DNA from 4 places in the Pseudoalteromonas sp. ABV4_021 genome. Region 3 is predicted to be linked to each of the others. Evidence: predicted binding sites of a transcription regulator. Region 3 holds the regulator's gene; each other region holds the start of a gene.

Region 1 (3,245 bases), 900 kb from region 3:
AAAAGTCGCTGGCATGCTGTTTAAGTTGGCTTAACCAAAAGCTACGTGGTTGGCCAAACTCTTTTATGTAAAACTCACCAAACTCAACCAAGTTCGTTGGTGTGATCATGTTCTCTTTTAACCATTTTTTTGGCAAAAATATCGCTGCGCCATTTTCCACAACAAAGGGGGTAGCCAGCCCCAATTGACCACGAATAGCCACTGTTTCTTTATAGGTTTTACTGGTGCATGGAATAATTGGAAAATCGAGCTCATGGCACAAAAACACACTGACTTTTGCAGGTTGAAATTCATAGCTGTAATGGTCGAGCAAGGTACCATCAAGATCGGTAAATATTGCGAGCTTTTCAGGAAAACATAACTGCTTAAAACGCCCGGTTACGTCAACAATTTTTCGCTCTTCATTTAGGTGCAGGGTAATATCTGTATTTTCACTAAACTCTGCGAAACCAACGCGTGTAAGCCTTTCAAAAAACAGTACGAAGCGATCAATTTCTTGTTCGCTCATTATTTTATTGTTTGCGAGTGCGGTTTGGGATTGGCGTAGTTTGGTTTCTTGCTCTTTACGCCATTTGGCCACCACATCAAAACTTGGAGCCTTTAGCATAATCCCGCGGTCTATTCGCTGGAATACTTTTTGATACGGGCCACTTAGCTGATTATTAACGTAATTTCGCCATGTACCGTTTTGGTCTTCAGTATGTTCGAGCTGATTTATGGGTGTTAAAAGCGCGCTTAGTGGCTCTGCGTTAAGCCCTACGCACCACCCTTCTAAAATAATCACATCGGGCGGCGATGAAATTTTTGTCCATTTGTCGGCTGGGAATGGGTTATCTGTGGCTTTATTAAATCGGCGAATAAATAATGGGCGCTTAAGCGTTTTGCCCGTAAGCGCTGCTAAGTCGTGATCTAGCTGATCTATTTTGTGGGTACCAGGAACACCACGTGTACCAAGTAATGGATGAGTGTTTGTTGCCAGTTCTTCGCGCTCAGATGCTGATAAGTAATAATCATCGAGCGAAATCGACACTACATTTAAGCCAAAATACATGCGTAAATATTGATTCAAGAAATCCGTTAGCGTGCTTTTTCCTGATCCCTGACAACCGTTAATACCAATTACTAATGTTTGCTTTGTTCTATTTTGGTGCAGTGCAATTTGCTCTGCGATTGGTGCATACCAAGTTTTAATGGTTTTTTTAACTTCCTGAGAAAGCGAGTGTTTTTCTATAAATTTAGTCAGAAACTTGGCTGAGAGTGCTTGCACCATATTAATGCATCCTTTGAACGTTTTAATAAGCTATTTATTAATGAGTCAAGGAATGTGCCAACGCAGACTAGCGCTTTTGGGTTTTGCTATGTACCTCAACAAATGACGAGAACATGGTTTTATATTCCTTCAAGTGCGTTATTTTTATCGTTTATGTGTTGTATTACACAAACAAAGTGTTAAAAGCTGGGCTTTCGCGTTAAGGTTTAAATCACCTCTTAACTGGTATTAAATTTCAGAAAATAAAAACAATAGGCTGAAAATGAAAAATGTAATTATTGCTGGCGTCGGTATGACACAATTTTGTAAACCGGGCCAACAAGAGCCGTATCGCGTAATGGCTGCAAACGCTATTCGGTTGGCGCTCACAGACGCTGGAATTAATGTAAGCCAAATAGAACAAGGCTATGCAGCTTATATTTATGGCGATAGTACCTGTGGTCAACATGCATTTTATGATGTCGCGCAAACCGGTATTCCTATTATTAATGTTAATAATAATTGCTCTAGTGGGTCTACGGCGCTTTATGCTGCAAGGCAAGCTATTTTATCTGGCGAGGTTGAATGTGTTGTTGCGTTTGGCTTTGAGGAAATGCAACCCGGTGCGTTAGGGTCACATTGGTCTGACAGAGAAAACCCATTTGATAGAGCAAACGCGGTGTATGATAAATTTGGTACTGCAAAAGCGCCTATTGCTCTTCGCGCATTTGGTGCAGCCGGTAAACATTATATGGAGAAATATAATGTAAGCAGCGAGCTTTATGCAAAAGTCGCCGTAAAATCACGAAGCCACGCCATACACAACCCTTATTCATTATTTTCTGCGCCACTCACCATAGAAAGTGTGCTTAATGACAGAATAATTTTTGATGATTATATGACGCGCACTATGGCATGCCCGCCTACCTGTGGCGCTGCCGCCGCAATTCTGTGTAGCGACGCTTTTGCTAAAAAACACAAAATTACACATGGGGTGAAAATTATTGGCCAAGCAATGGCAACCGACACTGAAGAGTCATGGCAGGACCCTATTCTTTCGGTAGGTGCCGATATGACCAAACGCGCTGCCAATAAAGCCTTTAACCTCGCGGGTGTTTCACCTAAAGATGTTGACGTAGTGGAATTACATGACTGCTTTACCACCAATGAAGTAATTAATTATGAAGCGCTAGGATTATGTGAAGAAGGCGAAGCAATTAAGCTGATTTCAGACGGTGATAATACTTACGGCGGTAAGTTTGTTATTGGACCATCCGGTGGTTTGATGTCAAAAGGTCATCCTATTGGTGCAACAGGCATAGCGCAATGTGTTGAATTAAGCTGGCATTTACGCGGCCAAGCAGGCAAAAGGCAAGTTGAGGGCGCAAGGCTTGCGTTACAGCATAATGTTGGCTTAGGTGGCGCTGTGGTTGTTACCCTATATCAAAAGTAGTTTTGAATTCTGATACATATAAAAATAGCGCCAAAAGGCGCTATTTTTAAAACATAAAATGCGTTTTAAATTAGAACGGCATTTTGAAGCCTAATGACCATAGCCTGCTTATAAGTGCTAATGTGTTATGAAAGCGGCATTCTTTCAATTAATTTACAATTTTCATAACTAATAAATACCCCATATTTCTAATTTTTTGGTATCTATTTGGTATCTAGTACATTAGTTAATATACAAAAGTATCGGTTCAGTTTATATCACTAGTTAAGCATATGAACTGACTTAATTAGCTTCTTTATCAAATGGCGATGTACCTGCTCCCCAAAAAGTCACTTGTAAAAAGTTATTGTCTCTAACTTCAGTTCTATAAACTCCAGTCTCTAACAAGACGTACCGTTCACGAAGCGAGCCTATAATATCCCCTTCACTATTTAGTACCTTCGTGTTACCAACACCTTCATTGTGTAACTTCACTAAATCTCCAATATTAACTGTTGAGCCTTGTTCCCAATTTACTGAAATATTAACAGCAGTTCCTTTCCA
Region 2 (3,245 bases), 2.0 Mb from region 3:
TAATAGGTAGCCGCAGTAAACGAAATGTTCGTGCGGGACAAACTATCAACTACAATTATATTTGTACTATTTGTAAAGGCGATAAAATTACTATTTTGGCAAGCTTTAAAGGCATGACAATTAAAACGCAAGGTGAAGCGCTTGAAGATGGCCGCATAGGCGACAACATTAGTATTCGCAATGTAAAATCTAAAAAGAAAATTCAGGCAAGAGTTTTAAACACTGAGCTGGTAAAAGTCACAATTTAGCGCTGTACTCTAGTAGAAATTTCAGGTTAAATAAGAGGTTACAAATTTAATAAAAATAGTGCATTTTTTATTAAAGGTTGTACCCGAGATGCCGATACATAAGATGTGAAATCTTAGTAGAGAGAACTGTCATGGTTAATCAAATAAATCAAGGCTCAAACAGCCAAGCAAACGTCAGGCTTGAAAGCTCTAAGCAGCAAGCGTCTGAAACTGCTAATAAACAAGTGCAAGTGAATACTGCTACGGCAAAAGCAACTAGCGACTCAGTGAGCATTACACCGCAAGCTCAACAGCTTAAAAAGCTAAATGAAAAAGCGGAGCAATCATCAGGTATTGATGAGAAAAAAGTAAACGAGCTGAAAAAAGCGATCGCTAACGGCGAATACAAAATTGATGCAGAGAAGCTTGCTGAAAATATCAATAAGCTTGAATTTAAACTTTTCGGTCGATAGTTTATGAATCTAGAACAGATATTAGCGCAACAACTTGATGAGTTGAACACTATGGCTGACATCCTAAAGCAGGAATTAGAAGCTATAGTTGCGCGTGATCATGAATCTTTGATATCTGTTGTTGAAAGCAAAGTTGCATCGTTGCAGTCAATTCAGCAACGTGACCAACACATTGCCAAATTAATCGACCAAAACGGTATTGATAAAGCTGAATATCAGCCGACAATCAGCCAAATTAATCAGGTATTAGCTGACTGCAAAAAGCAGAATGACGTGAATCAAGTAGCAGCAAATCAAAGCCAGATTGCTTCACAAAAGTTGAAGAATATCTTATTTGGTAAAAGTCATACCGGATACGACAAAACGGGCAAATCTTTCTCTCTACCTAACCCGATTGCTCGCGGGCTAAAAGCGTAATCTGAATTTACTAATAAAAAGTAACCTGCTAGTAGTAGGTTACTTTTTTTACATTTCTTGGTTTTGTTTGACCAATATATAAGTCATGTACCAATTTCATATCTAGCTCAACTTCTGTCGCATACGTATCACCCACAGCGTAGCTTTTGGTCACTTTCGCACCACGTACAACACCTTGCACACGTACTTTCAAAGTATCATTACTGGCGATCAGACCTTTAACGCTCGTTTGCGCGTCAACTTTTTGTCCGTAGACTTGTTCCGCGAGCTCACGATAAGCCTCAAGCTTTGATGCCTTCATTGCCATAATCGATTTTTGCTCGGTTGTTGTACCGGGTTGCAAACTGATCGGTGCATACCCTACCGCATACAACACGGGGTAGTTATCTGGTGTTTGGTATTCATATTCAATATGTTTATCAAACAGTTGGCTACAGCCACCTAATAAATACAAGCTCGTTACCAGAGTTGATGTTTTGAAAATTGATTTCAACATGTTGCCACCATACAAATGCATATTACATTTGATTTAGCAATTTTCGCGCCACTGTATAGTTTGGTACAGAAATTGAATATACAGAGTAAGGTTTAAATTGAGAGCTGCGCTATGCGACACCTAGTATTACTTCTTTTTATTGTGAGCTTTTCGTCTCATGCAATTTGGTATGAATCAACCGGCCAAGCCAAAATACGCAATGGTAATGTTGAGCAAGCTCGAATGATGGCAACCGAAAACGCTATTCAGCAAGCTCTACTTTTTTCAGGTGCGCAAGTGACTAGTCTGCAGCAAGTGGTTAATGGCATCTGGCAAACACCAAGTACCCAAGTTTACTCCCATGGTGCAATCGATCAGATTGAAGTAATTGATGAAATTCAATCAGACAACACGCTCTCAATTACACTTAGGCTTGATATTTTAGATAACAGTGAAACTTGCCAAAATTCATCGATTAAAAAGAATGTGGCTCTAACAAGAACCGGTTTTAAAACCCCGAGCCATGCAACTTATGGTCAAATTTTTGAATTACCAAAAGCATACAGCGAAAAGCTCGCAAAGCACTTGTATCAATTTGCCCATTTATTCAACACAAAAACCGATATCAACCGTAAGCTTAATACCAAAAACCTGTTTACCGCGCATTTTGATGCCAACTCAAGTGCCCTTATTCAACAAATTGCCGACCAAAATAACAGTCAGTTTGTCTGGATATCGCAAATAGAAGACCTATCGCTTGGTGAGCAACAGAGTTCATCGTTAGCATTTTGGCAAAATAAAGCTTATGAACGTTTTTTCTCGATTAATACGGCGCTATACAATGGCTTAACCGGCGAACTGTTAAAACAAACACACTACGATACATTTGCCACCTGGCAAACCAAAAAAACAGCACGTATCGATGTGAACAGTGAAAAGTTTTGGACCATGCCTTATGGACAAGCAATATCAGATATCAACTTAAAGCTTGGCCAAGATTTAGCAAGCTATCTCGCTTGTATTCCAGCGCAAGCACGTATTTTAAGCGTCGATCACGATACCGTGATCATTAGCCTTGGCGCTGAGAATAACCTAGTGAAAGGACAAAAGTTGCAAGTAGCACTGCGCAAAGGATTTAATCAAAAGCAGCTTATTATTAATACTGATTACCAGTTGAGAGTGACTCAGGTAAATCAAAACACCGCTATTGCTCAAGTGATAGGCGACAAACTACTCGCAAACGTACAAATTGGTGATTTGGTTACTTTGGCAAGCTTCTAAGGGGCTAGAACCAAGAGAAGCTTAGCATTTAGTTTTAATAACCTGTTCTATTGTAAAATAACTCGGAGTAAACACGTAACCTTCAAGAAATACGTTAATCACGCTGCTACATAACAATAAAAGATAGCTCGATTTAAACAACCGCTTGATGCCGTTCAAATAACAATTAAAAAGGACGGGTTAAAACTTAATAAGCGTTTATGGCGTTCCCGGCAGGAGTCGAACCTGCGACCCTTCACTTAGGAGGCGAATGCTCTATCCAACTGAGCTACGAGAACGTTTTTTGATAGTATCAAAAACGACCACAGATTAAAATATCACTATAATCAAACAATTAATGAAAGTGTTACGATAAAAACTTACGTTCGTGCT
Region 3 (3,245 bases):
CTGCTCGCTTAAAAGAAAATGTCGGTATTTTTCGCCATAATGTACAAATTAAGCATGGCAATATGACCATCACCGCCGATTACCTTGAAGCACATAAACGAGCTGAGTTAGGTGATAACCAGCAATTACTTATTGCCAGTGGTGATCCGGTAAAATTTAGTGCTGAACAAGAAGATGGGTCAATCATTGTCGCAAGTGCTAAAAAAGTCACTTACGACGTGGCTAAATCATTATTTACAATGTCTGGTAGCGCTAAATTTCAACAAAATGGCGACATGATGTCAGCAGATACCATCATATATGATCGCGCAGCTGAAACGGTGACCTCTAAAAAAGCTGAAAACTCAACTAACCAAGTAAAAACCATCATCAATACGCAAAATGAACAAGGCGGACAATGAGCACATTAATTGCCGAAAAGCTGGCTAAAAGTTACAAATCACGCCAAGTGGTAAAAAATGTTGGTTTAGAAGTGAAAGCTGGCAGTATTGTTGGTTTACTTGGCCCTAACGGTGCCGGTAAAACAACGACCTTTTACATGATTGTTGGTTTAGTACCGAGCGACAATGGCGTTATTCGCATTGATGATAATGACATTACACTGCAACCAATGCATAGTCGCGCCCGTTTAGGCATCGGCTATTTACCGCAAGAATCGTCGATTTTTAGAAAGCTTACTGTGTATCAAAACATCATGGCGATTCTAGAGACACGCAAAGAACTTAATCGTGTGCAACGCGAAGAAGCGCTCGATGATTTATTAGAAGAATTTAACATTGGCCATATCCGAGATTCACAGGGTATGGCATTGTCGGGCGGTGAACGTCGTCGTGTGGAAATTGCGCGCGCATTAGCCGCAAACCCCAAATTTATCCTGTTAGATGAACCTTTTGCTGGTGTTGATCCTATTTCAGTGATAGATATAAAGAAAATAATTGAGCATTTGAAAAATCGCGGTATTGGCGTATTAATAACGGACCACAATGTGCGTGAAACCTTAGATGTATGTGAGAAAGCCTACATTGTTTCTCACGGCGAATTAATCGCATCAGGCACGGCCGAAGACGTTTTAAACAACCAAAAAGTACGCGATGTGTACCTAGGTGAACAATTCAGACTATAGTAATAGTTATAGGCCTTGAATTTGGAATTGAATTGTTAACTAGCGGCTTGAAATCGAAAGAAGGATTAGAATAACTACATGAAGCAATCTTTACAGCTTCGCCTTGGGCAGCAACTAACAATGACTCCACAATTGCAACAGGCTATTCGCCTGCTGCAACTGAGCACGTTAGATTTGCAGCAAGAAATTCAAGAAGCGCTTGACGCCAATCCTTTACTTGAAGAAGACATTGACTACAGTGACGATAAACAAAACAACGAAAACACTGAGTCAAACAAAGACGAATCATTAAACGGCGATGATGTTGAAGCAGCGCCAAGCCAAAGTGAAATTGAATCAAGCGACGCACTTAGCAACGAGAATATCTCTGACGATTTAGCTATGGATGTGTCGTGGGATGATTATATCAGCGCCGCACCTGTTTCTGTCAGTAACGCCCCAGCTCCTGATAACGATACTGTATATCAAGGCTCAACCAGCGAGTCATTGCAAGATTACTTAATGTGGCAATTACGCTTAACGCCGTTCAGCGACACCGACGAGATGATCGCAACCACTATTGTTGAAGCGGTAGACGATTCAGGTTATTTAACACAAAGTAGCGAAGAAATTTTAGAAGCGGTACAGCAATCTGACGACCAAGAGCAAATTGAACTAGATGAAATTGAAGCTGTGCTTAAACGAGTTCAACTCTTTGATCCTGTTGGTATTGCTGCCCGTTCGTTACAAGAATGTTTATTGATCCAGCTCAATCAGTACGACAAAAATACCCCTTGGCTAAATGAAACAAAGAGCGTAATCTCAAACCATATGGAACTTTTGGGGTTAAGAGACTATCGTACCATAATGAAGAAGACCAAACTCAAAGAACCTGAGTTAAAAGAAGTCTTAACATTAATACATAGCCTTAATCCAAAGCCAGCTGAAAGCATCATTCATGAAGAGCCAGAGTATGTTGTTCCTGATGTTTCAGTAAAGAAAATTAAAGGACGCTGGCGCGTTGATTTAAACAACGATAGCATGCCAAAGATCCGCGTGAATGAACAATATGCTGCGCTTACTCGCTCAATGAAATCAAGCACTGACAGCCAGTTTATTCGCAACCATTTGCAAGAGGCTAAATGGTTTATTAAAAGCTTAGAAAGTCGCAATGATACTTTATTAAAAGTAGCCAATTGCATTGTTGAACAACAACAGGCATTCTTTGAATATGGTGACGAAGCAATGAAGCCTATGGTTTTAAACGACGTTGCCGAAATGGTCGAGATGCATGAATCGACTATCTCGCGTGTAACAACGCAAAAATACATGCATACACCACGTGGCATTTACGAGCTTAAATACTTTTTTTCAAGCCACGTTAGCACGGAAAATGGGGGTGAGTGTTCATCTACCGCGATTCGAGCACTGATCAAAAAGCTAGTTGCGGCGGAAAATCCTGCTAAGCCATTAAGCGATAGCAAGATTACCGATTTACTAGCAGAACAAGGAATTAAAGTGGCGCGACGCACTATCGCAAAATACCGTGAGTCGCTATCCATACCACCGTCTAATCAGCGCAAGAGCCTGATCTAGACCAAATAGAAGGAAAATGCTTATGCAATTAAACTTAACAGGTCGTCACGTAGAAATTACTGATTCTTTAAGAGACTATGTCACTAACAAATTTGCAAAACTAGAGAGGCATTTTGATCACATAAATAACGTGCACGTTATTCTAGATGTTGAAAAGTTATCACAAAAAGCAGAAGCAACGATGCACGTTAATGGCGGTGAACTGTTCGCATCTGAAGCACAACAAGATATGTATGCAGCAATCGATGGTTTGGTCGATAAACTAGACCGTCAAGTAATTAAGCACAAAGAGAAACTTTCTCGCCACTAAAATGAAATTAACCGATATTATTGCTGAGGACTGCGCTAAAACCGCGGTCCTTTTTAATAGCAAAAAAAGACTGTTTGAATTTATTAGCGACCTTGCCCATCAGCAAGCACCTGATATTACTTCTCAAGAGTTTCTTGAAGCCTTGCTGCAACGCGAAAAACTAGGTAGCACGGGTATTGGTAAAGGCCTCGCCATTCCTCATGGCCGCATTGATGGCCTACAAAATACCATTGGCTT
Region 4 (3,245 bases), on a different contig from region 3:
ATATCAACAACTTAATAAAACTCAGACATTTACCAATGTAGCATTTACATAACCAGTGTGAAAAAAATCCATGTACGTTTTACACAAATACACAGTGCCATTATTACAAACACCTCACAACACCTTAGCCTTACTCAATTTAGCTACGCTGGCATATAAACTGCGTAACCCAAAGTAACGTCATTACATTATTAAAGGAGCTGTTATGTCGATTACATTGGAGAAGTTTTGGTCTCTTATAAATGAAAAGCTCACCCACTGGCTTGAAATAACCATAAAGAATTTGCCCAACATGGTGATTGCGCTCGTAATCTTTATCGTATTTTTAATGTTATCCAAATGGATATCGGGCTGGATAAAGAAGTTACTTAACCGTATTTTTGAATCATCGCAAATTGCTGGCCTTATTACAGGTATTTGTCGCATGGTGATAATTGTTATTGGTTTCTTTTTCGCGCTCGACATTATGGGGCTATCAAAAGCGGTAGCATCATTACTTGCAGGAGCAGGCATTATTGGTCTTGCCATTGGCTTTGCTTTTCAAGATATGACGGAGAACCTAATTGCAGGCATTGTAATGGGTATTCGTAAACCCTTTCGCGTTGGCGACATTATAGAAGCCGGCGATACCTTTGGCACAGTCGAGCGCATTAATCTTCGCAACACCTTAATAGAGAACTTTTATGGACAAATGGCCATAGTGCCCAACAAAATCCTGTTTAAGAACGAGCTATTAAATTATTCGAAACTGCGCAAACGTCGTATAGAAGTACCTGTGGGGATTTCTTACGCAGACGATGTAGATAAAGCACGAGACGTACTTACCGACGCGATTAATGATCTTGATGGCGTAATCAAACAATCTGAAACCGCCGTTTATGCCAGCGAGTTTGCTGACAGCTCAGTAAACCTACTTGTATGGTTTTGGATAGACTACCCAGGCGAGGTTGGCTTTATGGAAATGCGCCACAAAGCGGTTGCTACTATTCATAAAACACTTGAGCAAAACGACATCCTTATTCCGTTCCCAATCCGTACGTTAGACTTTAACGCAAAGGGTGGCCACTCTTTGCAAGATATACAGAGTCAAGATAAGTAAAAACTTCATAGTGCCTGTAAATGTGTCGCAGGCACTTTTCCATAAAAACCGACAAGCATTTGATTTTAAATAACTTTATTTTTGGCACACGCCATGCATTAATAGATTGAACCGTTAAGAAAATTGAAAAGGAGCATTTATGTCAAACTCAAATTACAACTTAACCCCGGTAAAAGAGCTTGTGAAAGTTTTAAATGGCGGTATCGAATTTTATAAAGAAGCCAAAACAAAAGTCTCTAGCCAAAGTCTTGAAATCATCTTCGAGCGCATGATTTCTGAAAAAGAGCGTGCCGCGGCTGAATTACAACCTTTAGTAGTACTTGATGAAGGTGAAGTCGAAACGGATAACGATTTCATGGTGTCATTACGTGAAACATACACAAAAGTGCTCTCGGTGATAAGCACAGACAAAGAGCACACGTACATCTCACAACTTGAAGAAGTAGAGGACCGCGTTCTTGAAAAAATTGAGGCAGCACTAGAAGAGCCTCTGCCAGCGCCTTACTTCAGTACGCTTAAGCTAATTCAAAACAGCATGCAAGCATGTCACGACGAGATGAAAGCACTACAAGAAGTAACCGCTTAATATTTTGAACTTAACCCAAATTAAGGAGGATGTATGCTTGGTTGGTCACTAACATTTATTGTTTTAGCCATTGTTGCCGCTCTTTTAGGATTTGGTGGCATTGCAGGCGCCGCAGCGAGTATCGCGAAAATTTTATTCTTTGTATTTGTCGCACTATTGGTACTGTCGCTGATTTTACCCAGAGTAAGGGCACCTAAGGCCTAAGCGGGCCAAAAACCGCTAATACTCAATTAATTTTATAAGGAAAAATATCATGAAAACATTAATGACAATGACAAAAGTAATTGCACTTGGTGCCGTATTTACACTAACAGGTTGTTCTGAAGGCCCAGCAGAAGATGCAGGCGAGCGTATTGACGAAGCCATCACTGACGCGCAAAACAAAGCCGAAGACCTGTGTGAAAAAGCGAAAGAAGAGATTGGCACTGAAGAACAAAACTGCTAATAGCTTTGCAACCACAGAGTTTATTAATCTGATTTAAACCCCAACGAGTAGGCCTAAGCGACTATCATCATCCCCAGATAGTCGCTTTTTTTAATCTGCGCTTTGAGTAGTTAGCTCATTAAACGTGGCAAGCAATTTATCCAACACAAACGGATCACTATTAGCGTGATCAAAGCTAATACTTAGGGGAACGCTCGGCTCTCCATTAATCGTTTTGCGCTGACCGAAATAAAATAAGGGGCGCCCTGTTTTTAATTTGTTTCGATGTATTTGAAATGACGAAAATGCCATATTAGGTAGATTGCCAATAAACGGACACAGTGCCCATACTTCCTGTGGCAATACTTCTAGTTTTGCGTCATTACAATCCACAGATTTGCGATAATAACGCGCAAACTCAGGCCACGAAAGCGCCGTAACATTTTCTAAGATCACATCTTTAAAACGCAGATCTCCCCCTACCGCAATTGGACAAAAAATAGGAAGATTATCAAATCGATACCATTTGCCGTTAATGTTACGGGTCGAGAAAATCCACTCACTCTTAAGTGCCCGTGCTAAACACCAAATTAAAAAGCCTTGAAATGATGCACCTTCAGTACTTTGATAATGATTTTGATAATTATCACGAGCCGCGCCCAGCGGTAAATCAAGTGTAATAGACAAGTAGGGATCACTTACATGTTGGTCATCATGGAAATAATCCATTGCCCAGCGTTCGTAAAAAGACAGATCATGCGAACTTAGCAACTCACCCTGATACGTGTTTAGCATAGTTTGAAGCTGCATTACTTTACCTCTTGGTCTGCCATTAATTTACGCCAGGCTCTCACATTTTGTGGACCTTGCAAGCGAATCAATACATTGCGAATAAAACGCCCAAAGCGTGAACTGCCTAGTTGTGCTAATCGAATTATTTTGTTGGACTCATTGACTATCCAACTTACTTCTTTAAGCCTTATCGATTTAAAGTCAGCTAATGCCATATCGATGCTGTAAGCATTTTTTAAGCACTTAGATAAAACACGTACATCGTTTAAAGTCTGTGCTACCCCCTGTTGTAAACTAGGCAGGCAACCGTGTAATGCGTCACCAATTAATACCGTGCGTTTACA

The links. Region 3 encodes sigma-54, which starts transcription at its own class of promoters, with help from an activator protein. Its sites were predicted from a motif close to GTTGGCACGNNNNTNGNNT; they were not measured.
Region 1: a site for sigma-54 is predicted at 1,314-1,332, ahead of ACXAFE_RS08960 (HAD-IIB family hydrolase). Genes of this name have one in related genera too.
Region 2: a site for sigma-54 is predicted at 1,673-1,691, ahead of ACXAFE_RS03700 (flagellar assembly protein T N-terminal domain-containing protein). Genes of this name have one in related genera too.
Region 4: a site for sigma-54 is predicted at 1,180-1,198, ahead of ACXAFE_RS19435 (ferritin-like domain-containing protein). Genes of this name have one in related genera too.

What each region holds. Positions count from the first base shown of each region.
Region 1 is NZ_JBSWVB010000001.1:1,909,288-1,912,532, forward strand. Features, by position in the region: gene ACXAFE_RS08960 (HAD-IIB family hydrolase) at 1-1,270, opposite strand, end outside; gene ACXAFE_RS08965 (lipid-transfer protein) at 1,533-2,702, shown strand; gene ACXAFE_RS08970 (DEAD/DEAH box helicase) at 2,985-3,245, opposite strand, start outside.
Region 2 is NZ_JBSWVB010000001.1:792,611-795,855, reverse strand. Features, by position in the region: gene flgA (flagellar basal body P-ring formation chaperone FlgA) at 1-248, shown strand, start outside; gene flgM (flagellar biosynthesis anti-sigma factor FlgM) at 380-700, shown strand; gene flgN (flagellar export chaperone FlgN) at 704-1,117, shown strand; gene ACXAFE_RS03705 (LPP20 family lipoprotein) at 1,146-1,613, opposite strand; gene ACXAFE_RS03700 (flagellar assembly protein T N-terminal domain-containing protein) at 1,725-2,873, shown strand; tRNA gene ACXAFE_RS03695 (tRNA-Arg) at 3,075-3,151, opposite strand.
Region 3 is NZ_JBSWVB010000001.1:2,810,655-2,813,899, forward strand. Features, by position in the region: gene lptA (lipopolysaccharide transport periplasmic protein LptA) at 1-401, shown strand, start outside; gene lptB (LPS export ABC transporter ATP-binding protein) at 398-1,123, shown strand; gene ACXAFE_RS13020 (RNA polymerase factor sigma-54) at 1,202-2,698, shown strand; gene hpf (ribosome hibernation promoting factor) at 2,721-3,008, shown strand; gene ptsN (PTS IIA-like nitrogen regulatory protein PtsN) at 3,010-3,245, shown strand, end outside.
Region 4 is NZ_JBSWVB010000002.1:1,161,480-1,164,724, reverse strand. Features, by position in the region: gene ACXAFE_RS19440 (mechanosensitive ion channel family protein) at 206-1,099, shown strand; gene ACXAFE_RS19435 (ferritin-like domain-containing protein) at 1,239-1,685, shown strand; gene ACXAFE_RS19430 (DUF1328 domain-containing protein) at 1,719-1,889, shown strand; gene ACXAFE_RS19425 (hypothetical protein) at 1,939-2,130, shown strand; gene ACXAFE_RS19420 (hypothetical protein) at 2,221-2,919, opposite strand; gene ACXAFE_RS19415 (FAD-dependent monooxygenase) at 2,919-3,245, opposite strand, start outside.